DNA from 3 places in the Xenorhabdus siamensis genome. Region 2 is predicted to be linked to each of the others. Evidence: riboswitches for the same ligand, from Rfam matches in the RefSeq annotation. Region 2 holds a riboswitch; each other region holds the start of a gene.
What was found. A riboswitch is a leader RNA that binds a small molecule or an ion and turns the genes downstream of it on or off. The one in region 2 is predicted to bind thiamine pyrophosphate.
Positions count from the first base shown of each region.

Region 1 (3,283 bases), on a different contig from region 2:
TTGTAATAGCCGGATGTTGTATGGACTGGCGAAACAAGGTAATGCACCAAGTATTTTGACGAAAGTGAACAAACGGAGTGTTCCCGTTTTGTCAATTGGATTGTCGGCGTTGGCTACATCAATAGGCGTATTGATTAATTATATTATGCCTGGTAAAGCATTTGAGCTTTTGATGGCATTGGTAGTTACAACGCTGGTGATTAACTGGATTATGATCTGTATATCACATTTGAAATTTCGCACTGCAAAAAATGCAGAAGGTGTTAAGACAAAATTCCAGGCGTTTTGGTATCCATTTGGTAATTTTCTCTGTTTGATTTTCTTGGCTTTTATTCTTGTTATTATTCTGATGATGCCTGATATACGTATATCAGTTATTCTGATGCCGTTTTGGATCGGGATATTATGGGTAGGTTATTTATCTTCCAAATCAAATAAGGTTAAGACATAAATTGTCTTGCTGAAAATACGTACACTTTTCCAGCCGGGTATTATGCTCGGCTGAATTTTATAATGAAATCAATTTTATTAGAGCGTTATGGTAAAGTGTTATTTCAGAAAAAGAAAATTGTTTAAAAAAACATCCCTGAAAAATTGCATATAAAATGAATGTTATCTTATGATGATATTTACTTGTAGATTGATATCTGAACGATTTGTTATTTAAAGTCCAGTCACTCCGGTGTTATAAACATTATGTAATCATCTGACATATTGTGAGAATAGCAGAGTTTAAAAGTTGCAGTATGAGTATTTTAATTGAACAATATTTAATAAAGGCTAAACAAAACGTAAACTAGCCAAATTTGGAGTAATCATATTTTACTTTCAAACATTAACATAAAATTAGCTATCGTTTTATTGCTTCTTCAATTTATTTTGGAAATTATAACTCTCTAGAGTACCTCTTAATAGGTGTAGAAAACAGAATTATATATTAAATAAGTAAAAATGATTTCATTAAGTTAATGTTTTATTTCTCCTTCAATTCATATAGTTATGTAATATAAATGCTTTCGAGCAATATTAAATCAGAATAGATATTAAGAATTTAAAATATGTGCGTTAGCTCGTGCACCTGAAAAAAATGGCTTGCGATTATATAAAGAGTATGTGATAAAACATCTGGGTAAACGAAGTACTGTTTCTGTTAATGAATAGCAGCAACGAATACTGGTTTGTTTCTTTTTATGCCAATCGGCGAATAAAGTGATTCAAAGGAAATTTTTGAAATGGCAAAAATCACTGGTACTGTGAAGTGGTTCAACGAGTCTAAAGGTTTTGGTTTTATTACTCCAGCTGATGGCAGCAAAGATGTATTTGTACATTTTTCTGCAATTATGAAAGATGGATTTAAAACATTGTCCGAAGGCCAACAAGTTGAGTTTGAAATTCAGGATGGTCCTAAAGGTCCAGCCGCTGCAAATGTCACGACTTTATAGTAAGAAGTAGTAACAAATTTATTTTAGCTGGTATATTGGTGGCTGGCTGAATATATCTATCGTTAATCTTTTCCATTAATTAACGATAACATATTGCAAATATCACTCTATTGGGATACTAATAGAGTGATTTTTACTTTGGCTCGGGGCGTTCTTAAATGAACTGAGAAGTACCCGTATTACCTGATCTGGATAATGCCAGCGTAGGGAAGTCTTGGTATCTCTGGTTTGATACCCGCTTTTCTTGGGCTGGTGGTAGGAACTACCATCATGAGAATTAATTCATTGACCATTGCAGGAACCGATCCTAGCGGTGGTGCCGGCATTCAAGCTGATCTAAAAACATTTTCTGCACTTGGCGTATATGGAACAACTGTAATAACAGCTCTCGTTGCGCAAAATACAACAGGAGTGCAGACAGTTTATAATATTGAACCTAATTTTATTTCTGCCCAACTTGAATCTGTACTTTCAGATGTCAGAATAGATAGTGTTAAGATCGGTATGTTGTCTAATTCTGCCAATGTTCATGTTGTTTCAGAAGCTTTCCACCGTTATCCGGTTCCTTATATCGTGTTAGATACCGTTATGCTGGCTAAAAGCGGTGATCCTTTACTATCGCAGGAAGCGGTAAAAGCTATGATGGAATTATTATTGCCCATTGTTTCTTTGATTACACCAAATTTGCCCGAAGCTGCAACGTTATTGAAATGCTCTCTTGCTAAAACAGAAGATGAAATGTTGCAACAAGGACGCGAATTGTTATCGATGGGATGCCAGGCTGTTTTATTGAAAGGAGGGCATTTGGACAATAAAGAAAGCCCGGATTGGCTGTTTACGTCTGAAGGAGAGTGGCGTTTTACGGCTCCCAGAGTTAAGACACGCCATACACATGGAACGGGTTGCACTTTGTCGGCTGCTCTTGCAGCGCTGCGGCCGCGTTATGCCGATTGGCAGAGTACAATACCCGTGGCAAAGGCCTATTTGCAGAATGCTTTAATGCAGGCAGGTACGCTGGATGTCGGGAAAGGCATAGGGCCTGTACATCATTTTCATCAATGGTGGTAGGAAATGTGGTAATAATTGGTAATAAAATGTGGTAATAAATAGTAGTAGGAATTATCACAACAATATCGTGGTATTGCGATTAAAAATGGGGATATGAAATCCCCATTTTTAATACAGTAAATTAAGCAAATTCTATCAGGCGATGGTGACGCTTTTGTCAAGATACACATCCTGAACAGAATGGATCAATGAAACGCCTTCTTTCATTGATTTCTTAAATGCTTTGCGTCCTAGGATCAGTCCCATACCTCCGGCACGTTTGTTGATGACTGCGGTACGGACAGAATCACTCAGATCATTCACCCCGGAAGCTCCGCCAGAATTGATCAAACCTGCACGTCCCATATAGCAGTTGGCGAGTTGATAGCGAACCAAGTCGATAGGGTGATCTGTTGTTAGATCAGTATAGACACGTTTATCTGTGTGTCCGAAACTGATTGCGGTATATCCGCCATTGGTTTCTGCCATTTTTTGCTTAACAATATCTGCGCCGATAGTCGCTGCTAGATGGTTTGCCTGACCAGTTAAATCGGCACTTGTATGGTAATCAACGCCATCTTTTTTGAAAGCTGAATTGCGTAAATAAGCCCACAACACAGTTACCATACCTAATTCATGCGCTCGTTCGAAAGCGGCAGAAATTTCCGCTATCTGGCGGCGTGATTCGGGAGAGCCGTAATAAATCGTAGCACCAACTGCAACTGCCCCTATATTAAATGCTTGCTCAACGCTGGCATACAAGGTTTGGTCATATTGAGCTGGATAGGTCAATG
Region 1 is NZ_JBBMXE010000019.1:50,253-53,535, forward strand. Features, by position in the region: gene AAC852_RS18035 (amino acid permease) at 1-451, shown strand, start outside; gene cspE (transcription antiterminator/RNA stability regulator CspE) at 1,233-1,442, shown strand; TPP riboswitch at 1,577-1,669, shown strand; gene thiD (bifunctional hydroxymethylpyrimidine kinase/phosphomethylpyrimidine kinase) at 1,710-2,510, shown strand; gene fbaB (class I fructose-bisphosphate aldolase) at 2,646-3,283, opposite strand, start outside.
Region 1: linked by a shared signal. The riboswitch ahead of thiD (bifunctional hydroxymethylpyrimidine kinase/phosphomethylpyrimidine kinase) and the one ahead of thiB (thiamine ABC transporter substrate binding subunit) in region 2 are both predicted to bind thiamine pyrophosphate.

Region 2 (3,283 bases):
AATACGCCCATAAACCGTCAGTATGCCAAACAGGGCGACTAAAACAGGAAGTACCAGCGTCATGGCGCATAGACGTAAAAAAAGCGTTCTGCCCGGAAAATGACGGCGATAGAGCGCCCTTGCCAGAAATATTGCAGGTATGACTGAGAATAAAGCAGACAAAAACGCCTGCCAGAAAGTAAAGCGAATGACATGCCATAGATAGTTGTCACTCAAAAATGTCTGCCAGTGGCTTTCAGGCGCGTTAAACCAAAGTGCCCCGAAAGCTGACAAAGCAATGAGAAGCAGCAAGCCGGAGGCAATTACCCCCGGCAGTAACCAACCCGCAATTAACGGCTTACAGCACTTTGCCATGTACGGATCCATTGTGTACGGTGTTTTGCTACTTCATCTGCATTGAATTGCAGTGATTTCGCAGGCACGGGCAGTTGCTTGAAAACTTCTGGCAGAGGTATGTCAATCACGGGATACATCCACTGGGTGGTCGGAATAGTTTGCTGAAATGCGGGTGAAACCATGAATTGCATGAATCTCTGTGCCAGTTCAGGCTGTTTGCTGGAAGCCAACTGGGCAGCGACTTCAATTTGTAAATAGTGCCCCTCATTGAATACAGCAGCAGCGTAATTATCTTTTTTCTCGGTTACGATGTGATAACCCGGTGATGTAGTATAGCTAAGCACCATATCCCCTTCACCTTTCAGAAATAATCCATAAGCCTCACTCCAGCCTTTGGTGACAGTCAGTGTTTTTTTGGCGATTTTCTGCCACTCCTGTGCAGCATTATCACCATAGATATCCTGTATCCAGAGTAAAAAACCTAACCCAGGAGTACTGGTGCGTGGATCCTGATAAATAATCTTCCAATTCTGGCGGCTGTTAATAAGCTCTTCCATGCTTTTAGGGGGATTAGGCAAGGTATTTTTGTTGTAAATAAAGGCAAAATAACCGAAATCGTAAGGGATAAAGGTGTTGTTATTCCATGTGACAGGCAATTTTAATTTTGTCGTATCAATACGGCTTGCAGTGAATAATCCAGTCTGTTGAGCAGCTTGGAGCAGGTTATTATCTAACCCCAGAACAATATCTGCCGATGCTTTTTTGCCTTCCATTCTTATACGGTTCAGCAAAGATACACCATCTTCCAGGGCGACGAGTTTCAATTCACAATCACATTCCGCTTCAAAAGCTTTTTTAATAATAGGGCCAGGGCCCCACTCAGAAGCGAATGAATCATAAGTGTAAACGGTTAATATGGGCTTTGCTTGTGCTGCCTGAGCAAAAGCACATGCAGAGAACGATAATGCACTTATCGCAATAAATCGCGCGATAAATCGGAAAAATAAATGCTTAAACACTTTGCTCTCCTGTAGTTATCAATAATCGTTATTAAAAATAGTTATTAACAGTAGCTATTAGCGCTCATAATTAAATGCGTTATCAGCAAATTGGTAAAAGATTTGAGAAAGTGCCAGATAAAATGACTATTTATAGAATAGCAACTCAAATCCCTACGCCAGTATCAGCCGGATCAGGTTCTACGGGTTTGTTCTCAGCGATGTTGCCCCGGCAACAATCGCACCCCGTTGAGATGACTGTATTGTAGAGACTTCGGTTGTGACTGCAAAGTCCCATCATAGAGGTTTACCGCTTAAGATGAGTGTGAAACAATTAGCTATCTTTTCAAATTCGTTTTATCGAGAGGTAGTCTGGTGATCGATGATGATGGCTACCGCCCGAATGTAGGAATTGTAATTTGTAATCGTCAAGGGCAGGTTCTGTGGGCCCGTCGTTATGGGCAGCATTCCTGGCAGTTTCCTCAAGGGGGCATCAATCCAGGGGAATCACCAGAACAAGCGATGTATCGTGAGTTGTTCGAAGAAGTTGGTTTAAATCGCAAAGACGTACGGGTTCTTGCCTCCACCCGTAGCTGGTTGCGTTACAAATTACCCAAGCGTTTGGTGCGTTGGGATACAAAGCCCGTTTGTATTGGGCAAAAGCAACGCTGGTTTTTATTGCAGTTGCTTTGTAATGAAACAGATATTAATGTGCAGCGCAGTAGTACACCAGAGTTTGATGGATGGCGTTGGGTGAGCTATTGGTATCCTGTCAGACAAGTTGTTTCTTTTAAACGAGATGTATACCGCCGTGTGATGAAAGAATTTTCTTCCATTGTGATGCCAATGCAGGAATCTACTTCACAACCCTATTCAACCTATATATATCGTCGTAGAAGAAGTTAGATAATTAAATTAGGTAATCGTTATGCTCATGCGCTTACGGGAAATAGTTGAAAAAGTTGCGATGGCAACAAATTTATCGGAAGCGCTTGGAGTATTAGTCAATGAAACCTGTTTAGCAATGAACACGGATGTTTGTTCTATTTATCTGGCAGACCATCAGCGTTGTTGCTATTACCTGATGGCTACTAAGGGGTTGAAAAAGCCAGAAAAACGCGTGATCAGCCTCTCCTTTAATGAAGGCGTTGTGGGTGAAGTTGGGCGTTTGTCGGAATTAATCAACCTTGCTGATGTGCGTGATCATCCTAGTTTCAAATATATTCCTCAAGTAGAAGAAGAAAATCTGCGGGCCTTTTTAGGGGCTCCAATTATTTATCGTCGCCAATTGCAAGGGATTTTGGTCGTTCAACAAAATGAACGCCGATTATTTGATGAAAGTGAAGAGTCCTTTATGGTGACACTTGCTATGCAATTGGCTGCGATCCTTGCTCAAGCGCAGACCCGCGGGCTGTTTGGTCAGTATCGCCAGACACGTATCAAGGCCCTGGCGGTTTCCGATGGCATTGTCATGGCTCAGGGATGGCAGGATTGTTCTCAGCCATCGCTCGAACAAGTATTTGAAGCATCAACACTGAATTATCAGGCTGAACGTTCTCGTTTGACCCAAGCCCTTGAACTGGCAACCACAGAATGTCGTCGAATAAGCAAACGATTTACCGCCAGTTCACAAAAAGAAAGTGCGGCTATTTTTGATCTCTATTCCCATTTACTGAACGATCCCAAACTTAAACAGGATCTGTTTCATTCCGTTGATAGCGGCTTTATCGCAGAATGGGCAGTTAAGACCGTGATTGAGAAATACGCAGAACAATTCGCCAGCCTGCAAGATGCTTATATGCGGGAAAGAGCCGCTGATTTACGCGCACTTGGGCAACGGGTATTGTTCCATCTGGATGATTCTTTTACTGGCAACAGCCAGTGGCCTGAACATTTCATTCTGGTTGCTGATGAACTCAGTGCCAATTTACTGGCCGAAATACCACAGG
Region 2 is NZ_JBBMXE010000009.1:145,756-149,038, reverse strand. Features, by position in the region: gene thiP (thiamine/thiamine pyrophosphate ABC transporter permease ThiP) at 1-354, opposite strand, end outside; gene thiB (thiamine ABC transporter substrate binding subunit) at 330-1,355, opposite strand; TPP riboswitch at 1,488-1,593, opposite strand; gene rppH (RNA pyrophosphohydrolase) at 1,710-2,240, shown strand; gene ptsP (phosphoenolpyruvate--protein phosphotransferase) at 2,263-3,283, shown strand, end outside.

Region 3 (3,283 bases), on a different contig from region 2:
TTTTAAGCTGATTTGACATCGTTGATATCCTCGGCACGGTGATACAGTTCACTGCCATGAGCACGGAATTCTTCGGACATCTGTTCCATGCCAGCTTCTTGCTCTAGTTTTGCGGCATAATCTCGCACATCTTGCGTGATCTTCATTGAACAGAATTTTGGCCCACACATTGAGCAGAAGTGAGCAACCTTACCGGATTCTTGTGGTAAGGTTTCATCGTGGTAAGCGCGGGCAGTTTCAGGATCAAGTGCCAGATTAAATTGATCTTCCCAACGGAATTCAAAACGAGCTTTTGACATGGCGTTATCGCGGATTTGTGCACCGGGATGACCTTTAGCAAGATCTGCTGCATGAGCGGCGATTTTGTAGGTGATCAGCCCTTGCTTCACATCTTCTTTGTTTGGCAGGCCGAGATGCTCTTTGGGCGTAACATAACACAGCATGGCACAGCCGAACCAACCGATCATTGCAGCACCAATACCGGAGGTGAAATGGTCATAACCCGGCGCAATATCCGTTGTCAGTGGTCCCAAGGTATAGAATGGTGCTTCGTGGCAGTGCTCCAGTTCTTCTGTCATATTGCGGCGAATTAACTGCATCGGAATATGCCCCGGCCCTTCTATCATCACCTGTACATCATATTCCCAGGCGATTTTGGTCAGCTCACCGAGGGTATACAGTTCGGCAAATTGAGCTTCATCATTAGCATCCTGAATGGAGCCGGGGCGCAATCCGTCCCCCAAAGAGAGGGAAACGTCGTAGGCCGTACAAATTTCACAAATTTCACAAAAGTGGGTATAGAGAAAATTTTCCTGATGATGGGAAAGGCACCATTTCGCCATAATTGAACCACCACGGGAAACAATGCCTGTCAGGCGCTTGGCGGTCATAGGAACGTAACGCAGCAACACCCCCGCATGGATGGTGAAATAATCCACGCCTTGTTCAGCCTGCTCCAGTAACGTATCGCGAAATATTTCCCATGTCAGGTTTTCCGCGATGCCATTGACTTTTTCCAGTGCTTGATAAATAGGGACTGTGCCGATGGGTACTGGGCTGTTACGTAGTATCCATTCACGGGTTTCGTGGATGTAGCGTCCGGTGGAGAGATCCATTACCGTGTCAGCTCCCCAACGGGTAGACCAAATCAATTTTTCGACTTCTTCTTCGATAGAGGAAGTGACAGAGGAATTACCGATATTGGCATTAACTTTTACCAAAAAATTACGACCGATAATCATCGGTTCAGATTCTGGATGATTAATGTTAGCAGGAATAATCGCACGGCCAGATGCGACTTCCTGACGGACAAATTCAGGGGTGATGTTATCCGGTAAGTTTGCGCCGAAACTTTGCCCTGCATGTTGTTGGCGTAGTACCTGACTGCGGATACGTTCACGTCCCATATTTTCACGCAGTGCGATGAATTCCATTTCCGGTGTGATGATACCTTGTCGTGCATAGTACAATTGAGTCACGCGCTTGCCCTGTTTGGCTTTCAATGGCTGAGAACGATGTTTGAAGCGCAGGTGATCCAGTCCGGCATCTGTAAGACGCTGTTGAGTAAAGTCAGAACTGAGTCTTGCAACAGGTTCAGTATCATTGCGCTCTTCAATCCACGGTTGGCGGATTTTCTGCAAACCCGTTTTTACGTCCAGTATGGCTTCTGGATCACCATAAGGGCCGGAAGTGTCATAAACAGGTACGGGTTCATTCTCCTCAAATTGAGGATCCTCTTTCGTTCCGCCAATCAGTGTGGGAGATAACTGAATTTCCCGCATGGGAACCTGAATATCTTCGCGTGATCCTGCCAGATAAATACGGTTTGAATTGGGAAATGTCACACCTTGAATCGAACTGATAAATTCCTGTGCTGCATCTCGTTGGGCTTTACGTGGCCGTGCTGGATGAGCTTTAGGTGAGATATTGGTTGCAGGGATAATGTTAGCGGTAGAGGTAACGCTGTTGTTATTAATCGCATTAGACATAGCAAATTCCTGACTGTGTTATCGCCTGTCTCATTGCGCAAATAAACATGACGCTCAGAGAGGGCTTAAGTTGAGAAAATTGCTTGTCTGGAGCTCGCAGGGAGTAATGGTTGATTGCTGAATTATGTCATCCGAACAGATTTATTTGCACGACAACTTATTTGTACAACAATCTGTACAACAAAAAGAAGAACCTATCAGCGGGGTGATTACTCTTGTTCCCTTCGCGGGTATTAGCCCGATCAGGTTCTGCGGATCCCGAATAAACGGTCTCAGCCTGTGTCCACCGTGATACAGATGAACGCTAGGCACTCCGACAAGAAAACACCCAGAGTATAAAGGGGATTCTGAAAACTGCAACCAGAAAACGCTGAGCTGAAACCAGTATTCTTCGTGTGAAACTGACTTCCTGAGGTTAATGGCTTGACTATAAAGTCCAATTCAATTGTTTCCAACCATGAGCTTCTGCCGCCGCCTGCAATTGTCTATCTGGATTGACGGTAAAAACTTCGCTGGCAAATCGGCACATTGGTAAGTCATTCGCAGAGTCTGTATAAAAATAGATATGTTGTGGCGATAAATTCTGTTCTGTCAGCCATTGTTGTAAGCGGGCAACTTTCCCTTCCCGGAAAGTAGGGATGCCCTGAATATCTCCGGTATAACAACCATCTTTCATTACCATATCAATCCCCATTGCTGTTTGTATTCCAAATGCAGTAGCGATTTTCTTAACGACAAAAGAAACGGTGGCAGAAATGATGATGACAGGAATGTTTTGATGGCGGTAGATATCTAATTGTTTTCTGGCGGCAGGATAGAAGACAGGTTTGATTTTGGTTTCCACAAAATCGGTCAGCCAGATATCTATTTGCTCATGAGGAATTTGGCTGAGTGCCTGCAAGTTGGTCGCCAGATACGCTTGCATATTCAGCTTTCCTGCACAGTAATCCGATATCATTTTCTGGTCTGCCTCTATAAAGTGCGGGTCTGTAATGATGCCTTTTTCCCATAAATAATGGGTCCAGAACTGGCTGGAATCTCCACAAATCAGGGTGTCATCCAGATCAAATACGGCAATCTGTTGTGACATAATTGTTATTCCTTAATTTAGGATACCTATTGATACCTTCATATTATTGATTGAAAGTAAATCAAACACTTTATCTGCATTAAATGAACATTCAGAAACGTAATTAATATAACAGATTGCAGACAAAATACGATGAAGAGGAGTATGCTGTACTTATATTGATTTTTTATAACATTTAATTAACATTTTAATGTGGTTATAACTT
Region 3 is NZ_JBBMXE010000005.1:466,422-469,704, forward strand. Features, by position in the region: gene thiE (thiamine phosphate synthase) at 1-19, opposite strand, end outside; gene thiC (phosphomethylpyrimidine synthase ThiC) at 3-1,988, opposite strand; TPP riboswitch at 2,191-2,314, opposite strand; gene AAC852_RS05965 (HAD family hydrolase) at 2,416-3,078, opposite strand.
Region 3: linked by a shared signal. The riboswitch ahead of thiC (phosphomethylpyrimidine synthase ThiC) and the one ahead of thiB (thiamine ABC transporter substrate binding subunit) in region 2 are both predicted to bind thiamine pyrophosphate.